4 regions of the Solibacillus sp. GQ1 genome follow, and region 1 is predicted to be linked to each of the others. Evidence: riboswitches for the same ligand, from Rfam matches in the RefSeq annotation. Region 1 holds a riboswitch; each other region holds the start of a gene.
What was found. A riboswitch is a leader RNA that binds a small molecule or an ion and turns the genes downstream of it on or off. The one in region 1 is predicted to bind cobalamin.
Positions count from the first base shown of each region.

Region 2: it holds a riboswitch for cobalamin, as region 1 does, so the genes downstream of both, AC6CH1_RS00535 (ABC transporter substrate-binding protein) here and AC6CH1_RS08000 (hypothetical protein) in region 1, are expected to answer to the same signal.
Region 3: it holds a riboswitch for cobalamin, as region 1 does, so the genes downstream of both, AC6CH1_RS05660 (glutaredoxin family protein) here and AC6CH1_RS08000 (hypothetical protein) in region 1, are expected to answer to the same signal.
Region 4: it holds a riboswitch for cobalamin, as region 1 does, so the genes downstream of both, cobT (nicotinate-nucleotide--dimethylbenzimidazole phosphoribosyltransferase) here and AC6CH1_RS08000 (hypothetical protein) in region 1, are expected to answer to the same signal.

Region 1 is NZ_JCAXEX010000001.1:1,593,123-1,596,264, reverse strand. Features, by position in the region: gene AC6CH1_RS08005 (SCO family protein) at 1-551, shown strand, start outside; cobalamin riboswitch at 912-1,091, shown strand; gene AC6CH1_RS08000 (hypothetical protein) at 1,254-2,510, shown strand; gene metE (5-methyltetrahydropteroyltriglutamate--homocysteine S-methyltransferase) at 2,526-3,142, shown strand, end outside.
Region 2 is NZ_JCAXEX010000001.1:105,999-109,140, reverse strand. Features, by position in the region: gene AC6CH1_RS00540 (FecCD family ABC transporter permease) at 1-183, opposite strand, end outside; gene AC6CH1_RS00535 (ABC transporter substrate-binding protein) at 176-1,123, opposite strand; cobalamin riboswitch at 1,266-1,455, opposite strand; gene AC6CH1_RS00530 (acyl-CoA dehydrogenase family protein) at 1,559-2,728, opposite strand; gene argS (arginine--tRNA ligase) at 3,058-3,142, opposite strand, start outside.
Region 3 is NZ_JCAXEX010000001.1:1,161,184-1,164,325, reverse strand. Features, by position in the region: gene AC6CH1_RS05675 (cobalamin biosynthesis protein CobN) at 1-389, shown strand, start outside; gene AC6CH1_RS05670 (ATPase) at 391-708, shown strand; gene dut (dUTP diphosphatase) at 748-1,191, opposite strand; cobalamin riboswitch at 1,358-1,542, shown strand; gene AC6CH1_RS05660 (glutaredoxin family protein) at 1,687-1,914, shown strand; gene nrdI (class Ib ribonucleoside-diphosphate reductase assembly flavoprotein NrdI) at 1,953-2,279, shown strand; gene nrdE (class 1b ribonucleoside-diphosphate reductase subunit alpha) at 2,276-3,142, shown strand, end outside.
Region 4 is NZ_JCAXEX010000002.1:202,825-205,966, forward strand. Features, by position in the region: gene AC6CH1_RS13370 (hypothetical protein) at 1-43, shown strand, start outside; gene AC6CH1_RS13375 (4-aminobutyrate aminotransferase) at 63-404, shown strand; gene AC6CH1_RS13380 (MBL fold metallo-hydrolase) at 420-1,343, shown strand; cobalamin riboswitch at 1,391-1,570, shown strand; gene cobT (nicotinate-nucleotide--dimethylbenzimidazole phosphoribosyltransferase) at 1,666-2,724, shown strand.

The DNA of each region.
Region 1 (3,142 bases):
GCAGCAATTATCAGTTTAAACCGACGACCAACTTTGAAATTAGCGGGTTTACGATGACCGATCACCGTAACAAAGAAGTGACACTGGAAAGCCTAAAAGGGGAACCATGGCTGGCAATGTTCATCTTCACAAGCTGTACAACCATTTGCTCGCCAATGACAATGAATATGACCCGAGTACAAGATCACCTTGAGAAAAAAGGGCTGGAAGATTATAAAATTGTCGCGTTTTCAGTAGATCCGGACTACGACACACCGGAGCGTTTAACAGAATATTTATCGCGCCATAAACCGGTAGATGAATCAAAATGGCATATGCTGACAGGGTACGATCAAAAATTTATCGAGCAGTTTGGCAGAAACTCATTTAAAACACCTGTTCAGTCAATTGAAGGAAACGACCAAGTTATCCACGCTGATACATTTTTCCTAGTAGATGAAAAAGGAATTGCCGTGAAAAACTATTCAGGTTATGGCACAGGAGAAGATGGTGTTCCATATGAAACGATTGCTAGTGATATGGAGGCACTCATTGACGAGCGTCTAAAATAATAGTGAAATGTAAGATTAACTTGCGAAAAAAGTGTAGCTGCTTTTTAAGCAAGTTTTTTTGTGGAGTGAGGGCTTTTCTAATAAAATTGAAATTGTGCTAATAAAACTACAAATTTTCTAATAAGTTGCGGATCTTCTAACAAAGGAACTGGATATGCTTGATATGCTAATATCAGTTCTTGATTAGCAAATAAGCACGCCAACTTTTCTAATATCACCTGCAAAAGTGCTAAAATAAATAAATTCCTTCTAATAAAAAGCACAATGCATCAACCCAAATTGTTTCAACCATTATATTGATAAAGCAATAAATAAAAAGAATTTTCAAAACTCAAATTCTGTGATATAGTATACAAAATTACATACTGTGTAAGTTACGGTGCTTGTGAGAACAAGCTGAAAAGGGAAACCAGTGAAAGTCTGGTGCTGTCCCGCAACTGTAAATCGGAGTTCGTGATATTCAACCACTGTCTATTGATGGGAAGGATCACAAGAACGTTGATGATGAGCCAGGAGACCTGCCGGAAACTAGTACACGCCAATACCTACGTGGAAATAGGTGGTGATTTTGTGCGATAGTGAGACAACAACCTTTGAGTTTACAAAGGTTTCTTTTGTCAATCTCTTAAACATTCACACCCCTCTTTCACTTAGAAAGAGGGGTTTTGGTTTTTATGTAACAAATTTAAGGAGGAATTGTTTATGAAAACAGCAGTAATTGGTTACCCGTATATTGGACAAAATCGTGAATGGAAACGTGTGACAGAGGCATTTTGGAAAGAACAACTGACTTTGCAATGCTATGAACAGGAAATGAAAAACTTACGCCTTGCTCAGCTATATCAACAAAAAGATTTAGGGCTGGATATTTTAACAGTAGGTGATTTTACATACTATGACCGTATGCTGGACATGGCTGTAATGTTCAATATGGTTCCATCGCGTTATGATTATCTTTCTTTGAAGCATAATTTTACGGCATACTTTGCAATGGCCCGTGGAGCTGAAAATGTGGTGGCATGTGAAATGACGAAATGGTTCAACACGAATTATCACTATATTGTACCTGAATATGAGGGACAACAACTCGCATTGCAGCACAATGTTTACGCGCAATATATCCAGGAGGCAATCGAAGCATTCGGCATGTCCCCTCGTGTGACAATTATTGGTCCATTTACATTTTATAAACTGACAAAAGGTGTTGGCCAAGAACAAAAACAACACTATATTCAGCAGCTGGTGATTGTGTATAAAGAGTTGCTTCAGTCGTTAGAAGCAAGTGGTGCAACGACAATCCAGCTTGAAGAACCAAGCCTTACAAAAGACCTTACTTCCGAAGATATTGCATTAGTTCAGCATTTCTATCATCAAGTATTAAAAGGACTTACAGTTGAAACGATCTGCACATCTTATTTTGAAGCGTTATCCGACTATGAAACAATGATTAATTTGCCAGTCGATGGCTTTGGACTGGACTTTGTTCATGGAAAAATTGAAAATATAGCATCGTTAAAAAAATTTACTTTCCCCAAAGATAAAGTTCTATATGCAGGAATTATTAATGGACGTGACATATGGAGAGCCGAATTGCAGAAGCAGTTGGCACTAGTAGCGGAAATTCGTTCCTACGTACCATATTCACCTATCCATCTACAAACATCGTGCAGCCTCCAGCATGTGCCTGTTACAACAGCAGGAGAAAAAGGGGTTGTACCTGAGCTGCAAAACGTCTTAGCATTCGCCAATGAAAAAATAAAGGAACTGCAAATGATTAAAGGAAAAATACTTCAGTTGGAAGGTCCTTATCAACATGCAATTTTAGAAAGTCAAAAAGCAATCCGCACATTGGCGCAGCATAAATCAAGACGGAAACAAGCTGTACATGACAAGGTGAACGCACTAACACAGGAAGCTTTTAAACGAGCAGATAACTACAACAAGCGCAGTAAACTGTAGCGTGCCTTTTTACAGTTGCCGGATTACCCGACAACAACAATCGGGAGTTTCCCGCAATCGGCTGAAGTTAAGAAAAATCGCAGTTTGTGGCGTAAAGGGGAAATTACAACAGCGGAGTACGAAGCATTTAATGCAAACGAAACAGCACGATGGATTGCGATTCAGGAGCAGCTTGGTCTTGATGTTTTTGTTCATGGAGAATTTGAACGTACAGATATGGTCGAATTTTTTGGTGAAAAATTGGATGGCTTTGCGTTTACGAATAATGGCTGGGTTGTTTCTTATGGTTCACGTTGTGTTAAACCGCCTATTATTTACGGAGATGTTGAATGGACGGAACCGATGACGGTAAGGGAAGTAAGTGCCGCACAATCACTTACGGATAAGCCGGTCAAAGGGATGCTGACAGGACCCGTTACAATATTGAACTGGTCATTTGTGCGAAATGATTTGAACCGCTCGGAAGTTGCTTATCAAATCGCCCTGGCATTAAGGGAAGAAGTATATGCGCTTGAAAAAGCAGGAATCAATATTATTCAAGTTGATGAGCCTGCATTAAAAGAAGGGCTGCCGATCCGTAAAAATCAACATCGGGCTTATATCGAATCTAGTGTAAATGCATTTAAATTAGC
Region 2 (3,142 bases), 1.5 Mb from region 1:
TGCGGCTAAAATGACGCGTGGCATTCGGATTTTCCACAAAATACTGTATGCAACCGGATCTGTTGTTTTATCCCACAATGTCGAAAACGGAATATTAACAGACCCGAACGAAATGCCAATCCATATACTGCTTAAAAGCAATCCAATCGATAGTACATAGGCGATTGAATATTTTTTATTCATTGAATACCTCTGGATAAATTGCTTCCCCAATTGATTCAATACCTTCTACAATACGCGGACCTTGTCGACTTGTCGTATCGCTATCGACTAATTTCACATTGGCGTTTTTCACAGCATCCATTTCTGCATATGCATCATTTTCCTCGATTGCTGCCAAGTCGTTTTCATATGTTACTAAAATGATATCCGGATTGCTCTTTACAAATTGCTCCGAGCTGTACTGCGGCCAATCGAGTTCCGGAACAGCATTTTCAACATTTAATACTTCAAGCATTTCACTAATGAACGTCTCCTGTCCAGCAACATATAGTTCCGGATTTGTCCCAACAACAACAAATACGGACTTCTCTTCCAGGTCGGCTACTTTCACTTCAATTTCTTCGATGCCCTCTTTGATTGATGCAATCATTTTTTCGGCTGCGTGTTCTTTATTTGTCAGCTGCCCGATTTGTTCGATCGTTTCGTACGTTTCTTCAAATGTTTTCGCATCTTTTACAACAAATACAGGAATTCCTACTGATTCAAGCTGAGCAATCGCCTGTTCATTGAAGCTGTACAATCCCGATTCATGTGCGACAACTAAGTCGGGCTGCAGGCTGATTATTTGTTCTAGATTAAATTCCATGCCGCCAACTGATTCTTTAGATAATGCTTCTTCAGGATATGTATCATTGTCGTTCACAGCGATAATTTCATCGTTTAACCCTAGTCCGAATAAAATTTCCGTATTGGATGGAGCCAATGTAATAATGCGCTCCGGTGCTTTTTCAAGCGTGATTTCTTTGTCCAAGGCATCTTTTATAGTTACCGGGAATTGTGCTGCTTCAGTTACTTCTGTATTGCCTTTTGCTGATTGTTCATCTGTTGCTTTTTCCGAGTTGCATGCCGCCAATGTTAATGTAAGTAATGCTGCGGAAGATAACAGTTGCCATTTTTTCAAAATAATAACCTCCAAAAATTTCGTTGTATAATTTTCTACAAAAATAAAAAGCTTCCTACTAAAAATGAAGGAAGCTTTACGTATGCAAATAAAATTCAATAGAAAAAGAATTTATCCGCCACATCCTATCCTCGTAGGTTTATTTTAGGGCATTATAAAGGCAGGTCTCCTGGCTTATGCATAACGTTGATAAGCGCCTTCCCGAAAGTTTTTCAGTGGCATGCTGCTCTCAACTAGCATTTACAGTGGCGGGACCGCATCGGAATTGCACCGATTTCCCTTTTACTCCTTACTCAATCCAACGAGTAAGAACCTTTATCGTCCATATAAAATTAATAGCTCTATTATAGCTGATATGCGGTAAAATGTATGCTCGTTCGCTAAAATTTCTGATAATTTGTCTTAATTTGTTGAAATCACGAATAAAAGAACAGCTTATTCTTTCTCTTTCAGGTTTTTTTCAATTGCCGTTTCAGCCAATCGTTTAATTGTAATATCATCCATCGGCGGATTGTGCAGACCTGCCCGTACATCACGATAATAACGTTGCAGCGGGTTAGATCTTTGCAGGCTTTTTGCCCCAACTAGACGCATCGCTTTATCTACAACTTCGATTGCTGTATTTGTCACGACATGTTTCGCAATATTGATTTCATTGACTAATGTCGACTTTTTAATCGGATCATTATAAAGCCCCGCAACACCGTAAATTGTAAAGCGTGCTTTCGTCAACGCCAAATCCATTTCTCCGATCAGCGTTTGCACGTTTGGCAACTGGGCAATTGTTCCTTGAATACTGTTCGGGGAATGACTATTCGCAAAGTCGACCGCGTAATCGCGGGCAGCCTGGGCAATCCCTAAATAAGTTGCCGGGATGAGGAGCAGCCAGCCGTTCAGTTTAAATCCGGTTGAATAATTCGGGATTTCCACTAAGTTTGTTTGATCAACACGTACATTATCAAGTACTAAATCATCGCTTCCCGTACCGCGCATTGACGCAACGTCCCACGTATTTTCGACCGATACCCCTTCCGCCGTTTTCGGAACGAGGAAAAATCCTAACTGACCCTCATCTTCAATCCATGCAGACACTAAAAAATAATCGAGGTCCGGTGCACCGCTCGTATAGTTTTTACGTCCATTAATTACATAATAATCACCATCACGTTTTGCTGAAGTCCCCGGACGACCCCCACGAACCGGGCTTCCCATCGCAAACTCGCTTACCGCGCGATTGACTGTCGCTCCATTTGCGATCTCTTTGCCAAACCAGTCGAGCTTTTGTTCATCCCAGTAGCGATTTTCAAAAATCTCGCCTACATTTTGAATTGTCCACGATACAGCCAGCCCCGTGCTTCCGCAATAGCTCGCCAAAGTTTCCTGCAGTAGCAGCGCATCATATACTGTAAAGCCATCTCCGCCATATTCCTTTGGCAATGTTATTTTTGTATAGCCGATTTCTCTCAGCTTCCGGAAATTTTCAAATGGAAATGTCGCTTGTTCATCCGTTTGCTGAGCATGTTCTTTCACGCTCTCTGATATTATTTCGAGCTTTTTCAGCCATTGTTGCTGCTCGTCTGTTTGAATAAATAATTCCTTGCTCACGAAAAGCACCACCTCATATTTATTGTCCTGTATATAGAAGTCAAATTTAATAGTACGTTTCGGAAAATTACAAGTCAATAGATATCCCCAGTCCCCTTATAGGGATTCCATGCGGTCTATTTTCGCGACAATTGAAAGTTTTGCCGGCGAAAGTGGAACGTTTGCGGGAAAAAGGAGAACCTATTCGCCATAATGTGAAAAGTTACGACGCGAAAGGCGAACTGTTGCATCTAAAGTAGAACGAATCGCTTTTCAAGTAGACAACAGCAATTTCAAATGAAAAGCACTCTATTCCCTTAAATAGAAATAGAGTGCTTTAAAAAGTTAAATTACATTTTTTCCGGTGCGCTTACGCCGATTAGTTTCAGTGCATTCGCTAATGTAGTTTTAACAGCTGTGATTAATGCTAAACGA
Region 3 (3,142 bases), 430 kb from region 1:
TCACTTTGTTATTTGTCATTGCTGCTTACTTTATTATCCGGCAATTTATAAATAAGAAATCATCCCCCTACAACATGAATACGTTCATGTTTGGCTTGCTATCGCTGTTTATGCTAATTGTTTCAGGAATTTACAGCTATGATTTTTATCATCTGCAAACAGGCGATCAGAAAACTGCTGGAGGGATTTGTGAAATTACCTTTGTAAACGGGCATGGAAGAAGTATTGATACGACTGAAGTGATGATTGAAGATAAAGTTTACAATATAAAGTCCAGTACTTATAAAGACTTCCCTGATGGACGTTATCATTGTGAATTAACGTATTTACCGATTTCAAAAATTGTTACTGAAATCAATATTCAGACAAACGGAGAGAAGGGGGACTAATATGATTGATTTGGATTTTTTAATTAATTACGCATTCATATTAATGTTGATTTTAATTATGACAATTGCCTTATCTATGTACTATCGTAAAAAGCCGAAAGTGGATAAAGGGTTTAAATTTGCCTATCATGCCCTTTCATACCGCCGTAAGTTTTTGCGCAGTATTTATTCAATTCCCATTTATATCATAGCGTTGGCCATTATTTATTCGGTTGAAGGATTCACTAATTTCTTTATATTTTTCACCCTCTTTTTCATAATACTTTTTGGCATTCAAACTTCGTACAATTATATAAAGTGGAAAAAAGAAGAAGAGTAAAACGCCTGAGTTCATTTATCTCGACTCAGGCGTTTTTCATTATTTTACGCCGCTCGAACCAAAGCCTTTATCACCACGCTCCGTATCCGACAGTTCGTCCGTTTCTTCAATGAAGACTTGTGGGACATATTGAATAACTAGCTGTGCGATTCGCATACCCTTTTCAATCGTAAACGGTTCTTTCCCGTGATTGATTAGAATCACACCGATTTCACCGCGATAGCCTGCATCGATCGTACCTGGACTATTTAACACCGTAATCCCATGTTTTAATGCCAATCCGCTACGTGGGCGTACTTGTGCTTCTGTTCCTTCCGGCATTTCGATTTGAAGACCAGTTTTAATTAATCCATATTCTCCAGGCAGTAAAATTTTTTCTTCAACTGCACTTAAATCCATCCCAGCATCCCCTTCACGTGCCTGTTTCGGCAGTACTGCTTCCGGATGGATTTTCTTAATTTTTAATTGAATCGGCATATTCATCCAACTTTCTCTTTTTATATAAACTAACTTCATGCAGTTATAACAAAACCATATTTTTTCTCTATTTTCAATAGGGAGTTTTCTAGGATTTTTGTTGTATTTATGGAATCATTCATTAGGCTCTTTACTTTTAGGTTGTTAACGCTTATACTCAATTCAACTATATATTGTGTTTTTTTAACAAGGTACTACTAAATGTAGTTTAAAAGGGAAGTTTGGTGAAAAACCAACGCTGTCCCCGCAACTGTAAATGCTGACTGAAGACGAATAGACCACTGTGCTACTAGCATGGGAAGGTGCGTCTGACGGATGAAGCAAAGCCAGGAGACCTGCCTCGTTAAAACTACGTACATTTCTTCGGGGAATAGGAAATGGAGGCGCGCACTCTATCCGTTTCCATTTCAAGCTATCCTGTTTTCCGGGATAGCTTTTTTGTTTTTCCCCGCTGACATGTACGGCACAATCATTAGTAATACTTATATAGCGAGGGATTCTATGATGAAACTTTACACGAAAACAATTTGCCCAAAATGCCTATGGGTAAAATCAGAACTTGATGCAGCCAACTTGGAAGTTGAGGTCATTAATATTGACCAGGATGAAACAGCAAAACAACAAGTAATCGATGCAGGTTTTCTGTCTGTGCCGTTATTTGAAATAAACGGAGAATTTATTGCAGAGCCGACTTCTATTATCGATCGCATTTCTGAAATGACTGCATGATCATTTATGCTTCACGAACTGGTAATGTACGATCCATCGTGCAAAAACTCGGCTTGCCCGCAAAGGATCTGGCGGAAGTAGTTAAAGTTAATGAACCGTATCTTTTATTCACGTATACGGATGGATTAGGCTCTGTCCCCCCTATCGTCGACCAGTTCATGACTGCGCACTTTGATTTATGCAAAGGAATCATCGTAAGCGGAAACCGTAATTTCGGTCAAGCTTTTTTCGGTCGTGCTGGTGACCTTTTAGCTGCACAATACGGAATTCCGTTAATTGAAAAAGTGGAAATGAGAGGAACTCCGGCTAATTACGAAGCGATTACTGAATACTACTACTCCATTTGGAAAGAGGCATCGATATGAAACAGTATTTAAAATTAAATAACGATATATTAAACCGTTACCGCGCTACCGGTGAACTGGATCTGGCGAAAGACAAAGAAGCAACACGCCGCTATTTTCTGGAAGACGTCAATGTCCGTTTGCGTTACTTTATTGATATTGAGGAAAAAGTACGCTATTTAGTTGAGGAAGGCTATTACGAAAAAGAGTTTTTGGACTTGTACGCGATGGACTTTATTAAACGGATGTATAAAAAAGCCTATTCCAACAAGTTCCGGTTCCCTTCATTCATGAGTGCTTCTAAGTTTTACGAAAGCTATGCGATGAAAAGCCGTGACGGAAAAGAGATTCTGGAAAAGTACGAGGACCGGATCGTCATCATCGCCCTTTATTTAGCACAAGGTGATGAAACGTTGGCGGAAAAAGCCATTGAAGCGGTCATGACTGCCTACCAGCCGGCAACACCAACTGCTTTAAACAGCGGGAAAAAGGCGCGTGGTGAGCTTGTCTCATGCTTTAAACTGACGATGGATGATACGATGAATTCGATTGCCGAGAACATCGGTTACTGCCTGGAGCTTTCCCGTTTAGGCGGCGGTGTCGGAGTAAACTTGACCGATCTGCGTCCATTAGGCGATCCGATTAAAGGGATATTAAACCGTGCGAGCGGGGTTATGCCCGTTGCGAAACTGCTGGAGAATTCGTTCTCTTATTCGAATCAATTGGGGCAGCGAAATGGGAGCGGAGTGATATATCTAAATATTTTTCATGGTGATATCGAAAGCTTTATTTCAAGTAAGAAACCAAATGCCGATGATAAAATCCGTTTAGCTACACTATCTACAGGGATTATTCTTCCCGATATTTTCTTTGAACTGATGCGT
Region 4 (3,142 bases), on a different contig from region 1:
AGTCTTACCGTATAAAATAAAGGAGTTTTATTTGGGAGATTAGTGAAACGGGGAAAATTGAAATGGATGATAGGATTGGATTTGCAGTAGTTGGGATCATTATTGCAGGTTTAACTTATGCTTTAATTAAACAAATTATAGAGACAAAGCATAGCAGGAACGGCATTGGCAGCCCGCTGTATCGAAAACAATTGGCAAGAAAAAATAAAGTGATGACAGTTGCGTTAATTGGAGTAATAGTATTTTACACATTAAATATCATGAGCGTTATCGCTTCATCTATTCCGGTATCAAACAGCATTACTGTACTCGGTACTTTTTTAAGTTTTTTTGTTTACTTTTTTGCAAGGATAATAATGAAACCGCAGCTGGGTGATCAGCGTAGGAATTTAAGCCTTTATTAATAGGAGAGTGCTGCGATGAGTAAACGCTTTACAAATTTAGACCACGATGACCGGCTCGGTACTTTTAAAGATGTCCTGAAATGGCAGCGATCAAAGCAAAAGAAAGTTGTCGATTACGAAGTACCGCAGTGTGAGGAAAAGCAAATTGCGTTTCTAAAAAGTAATCGCACGGAGCAGTCCGTTACGTGGATCGGCCACTCGACCTTTTTGATTCAAAAAGAAGGGCTCAATATTTTAACGGACCCGGTTTGGGCAAATTGGATGGGTGTAGCGAAACGGTTGGCAGAGCCGGGGGTGCGGCTGGATGAATTACCGGACATTGATATTGTCCTCATTTCACACTCGCATTACGATCACCTGCACGTACCGACGTTAAAGAAATTGAAAAAACGAAATCCCAACGTATTGTTTCTTATTCCGGAAGGGCTCGGTTATTTAATGAAGCGTCATAAGTTGCACAACTTTATCGAGCTATCATGGTATGACAAGCATGAATCAAGTGCGCTTGAAATTCATTTCGTTCCTGCAAACCATTGGACAAGACGCATGCCTTGGGATACGAATACATCGCATTGGGGCGGCTTCATATTGCAAACGGCATCGGATGCGCAAAGTATTTATTACGCCGGAGATAGCGGGTATTTTAGAGGCTTCAAAGATATTGGCGAACGCTTCAACATACATACAGCGCTAATGCCAATCGGTGCATATGAGCCGGAATGGTTTATGCATGCCTCCCACGTGACACCGGAAGAAGCGATCCAGGCGTTTTGTGAGGTCGGAGCGAAAGTGTTTATTCCGATGCATTACGGTGCCTATATGCTGGCGGATGATACACCGAAAGAAGCGATTGACCGGCTGCATGATCATTGGCAGCGCGCGGATTTGGAAGAGGTGGAACTGAAAACGTTGTCGATTGGGGAGACGTATAGAAGCTGAATGCATAGACCCCTTGACGAGAAGACAGGTTCAAAGTAAAGTAATGTTAAATTCATCAAGCATTAGGTGCCCGTTAAGGGAGAATAGGGAATAAAGTGAAAAGCTTTAGCGTAATCCCAACACTGTATAGAGGAGTTTCATAGCAAAGCCCACTGGATGTCAATCTGGGAAGGGGCTATGAAATCATGAATCTGAGCCAGGAGACCTGCCTAAGTATGCTTACTTTTTATAGACACTGGATATGTCTGTAGTTTATTTGTTATCGAATAAACTGCAGGCTATTTTTATTGTCAAAAATTCATTCTAATGGGGGAAACGAAACATGAAATTACTACAGCAAACGATTGAACAAATTCAAGAAATCGACCGACAAATGGAAGACAAAGCACGTCAGTACATAGACTCATTAGCTAAACCGCCTCAAAGCTTAGGGAAGCTCGAATCTTTAGCTATGCAAATTGCTACAATTACCGGTGAGCTTGCGCCGAAAATCGATAACAAAGCGATGATCGTCATGGCTGCAGACCACGGAGTATATGAGGAAGGGGTAACGCCGAACCCGCAAGGTACAACGGTATTCCAAACACTTTCCTTTCCAAAAGGGACGACAGGAATGTGTACGATTGCGAAAATCACGAATGCACAAGTCATTCCGGTAGATATCGGAGTAAAAGAAGATTTACCTCAAGACGCAGGGGTCATTATTAAAAAGGTGAAATACGGGACGGACAATATGGCGAAAGGTCCAGCGATGACCCGAGAAAAAGCGATTCAGGCAATTGAAGTAGGGATTGAAGTCGCAACAGAAGCGATCCAAAACGGTATCAATCTTATCGGTACAGGTGAAATGGGCATAGGAAATACGACGCCAAGTGCTGCGGTTCTTTCGGTACTTCATGGCTGTGATCCTATGGAAGTAACGGGCTTCGGCGCTGGTGTCGGGGCTGGCGGCATTAAATATAAAGCCGAAGTTATTCGAAAAGCAATTGCATTGAATGAGCCGAATGCGGATGATCCGATTGATGTTGTCGCGAAAGTCGGCGGACTGGAGATTTGCGGGATGGCAGGAATCTTCCTTGCAGCAGCAGCGAATCGTGTGCCGGTCGTTGTTGACGGGTATATTTCAACCGTTTCAGCATTAATCGCCTATAAATTAAATCCGAATGTGAAAGCATATTTGATACCGTCACATTTATCGGAAGAACCAGGTGCAAAAATTGCGGCCGAGCTTTTAGGGCTGGAACCGATGCTGCATATGAATATGCGACTTGGAGAAGGATCGGGTGCTGCATTAGCGTTCCCGATTCTTGATGCGGCTTGTTCGATGATTACGAATATGGTCACGTTGGAAGAAGCGGCAGCGCTATTAGTAGCCAAGTAGAATAAAAAAATTCATATAATAAAATTCAATAAAAAGGCTACATTAAAAGAAACAATTACTTTAAATGTAGCCTTTTTTCTATAATTAAAGTGTTCCCGGAAAATAAGTACGGCTTTTCAGTCTATTCCATTTATCTTACCAGTAAAATACCAATAAGCGGAACTTTATCGTTTATTTTGCCAAGCAGAGTACGATAAAGAAAGCCCAACCCAATCCTCGTAAATGTAGTGTGCGAGCAAAACATTACAAGTAGTGGATAGAACTTGATATTATTTTACAGAAAATTCAGTGAAATTCAAGCGATAGTCCTGTCAAATGCGTTTCCTCTGTAATATCCTATATTAATTAAATGTAAAAACATATCCGAACTGTTAATAATACCTAAAAAAGTGCTTTTTTATTCAACCATGGAATAAAG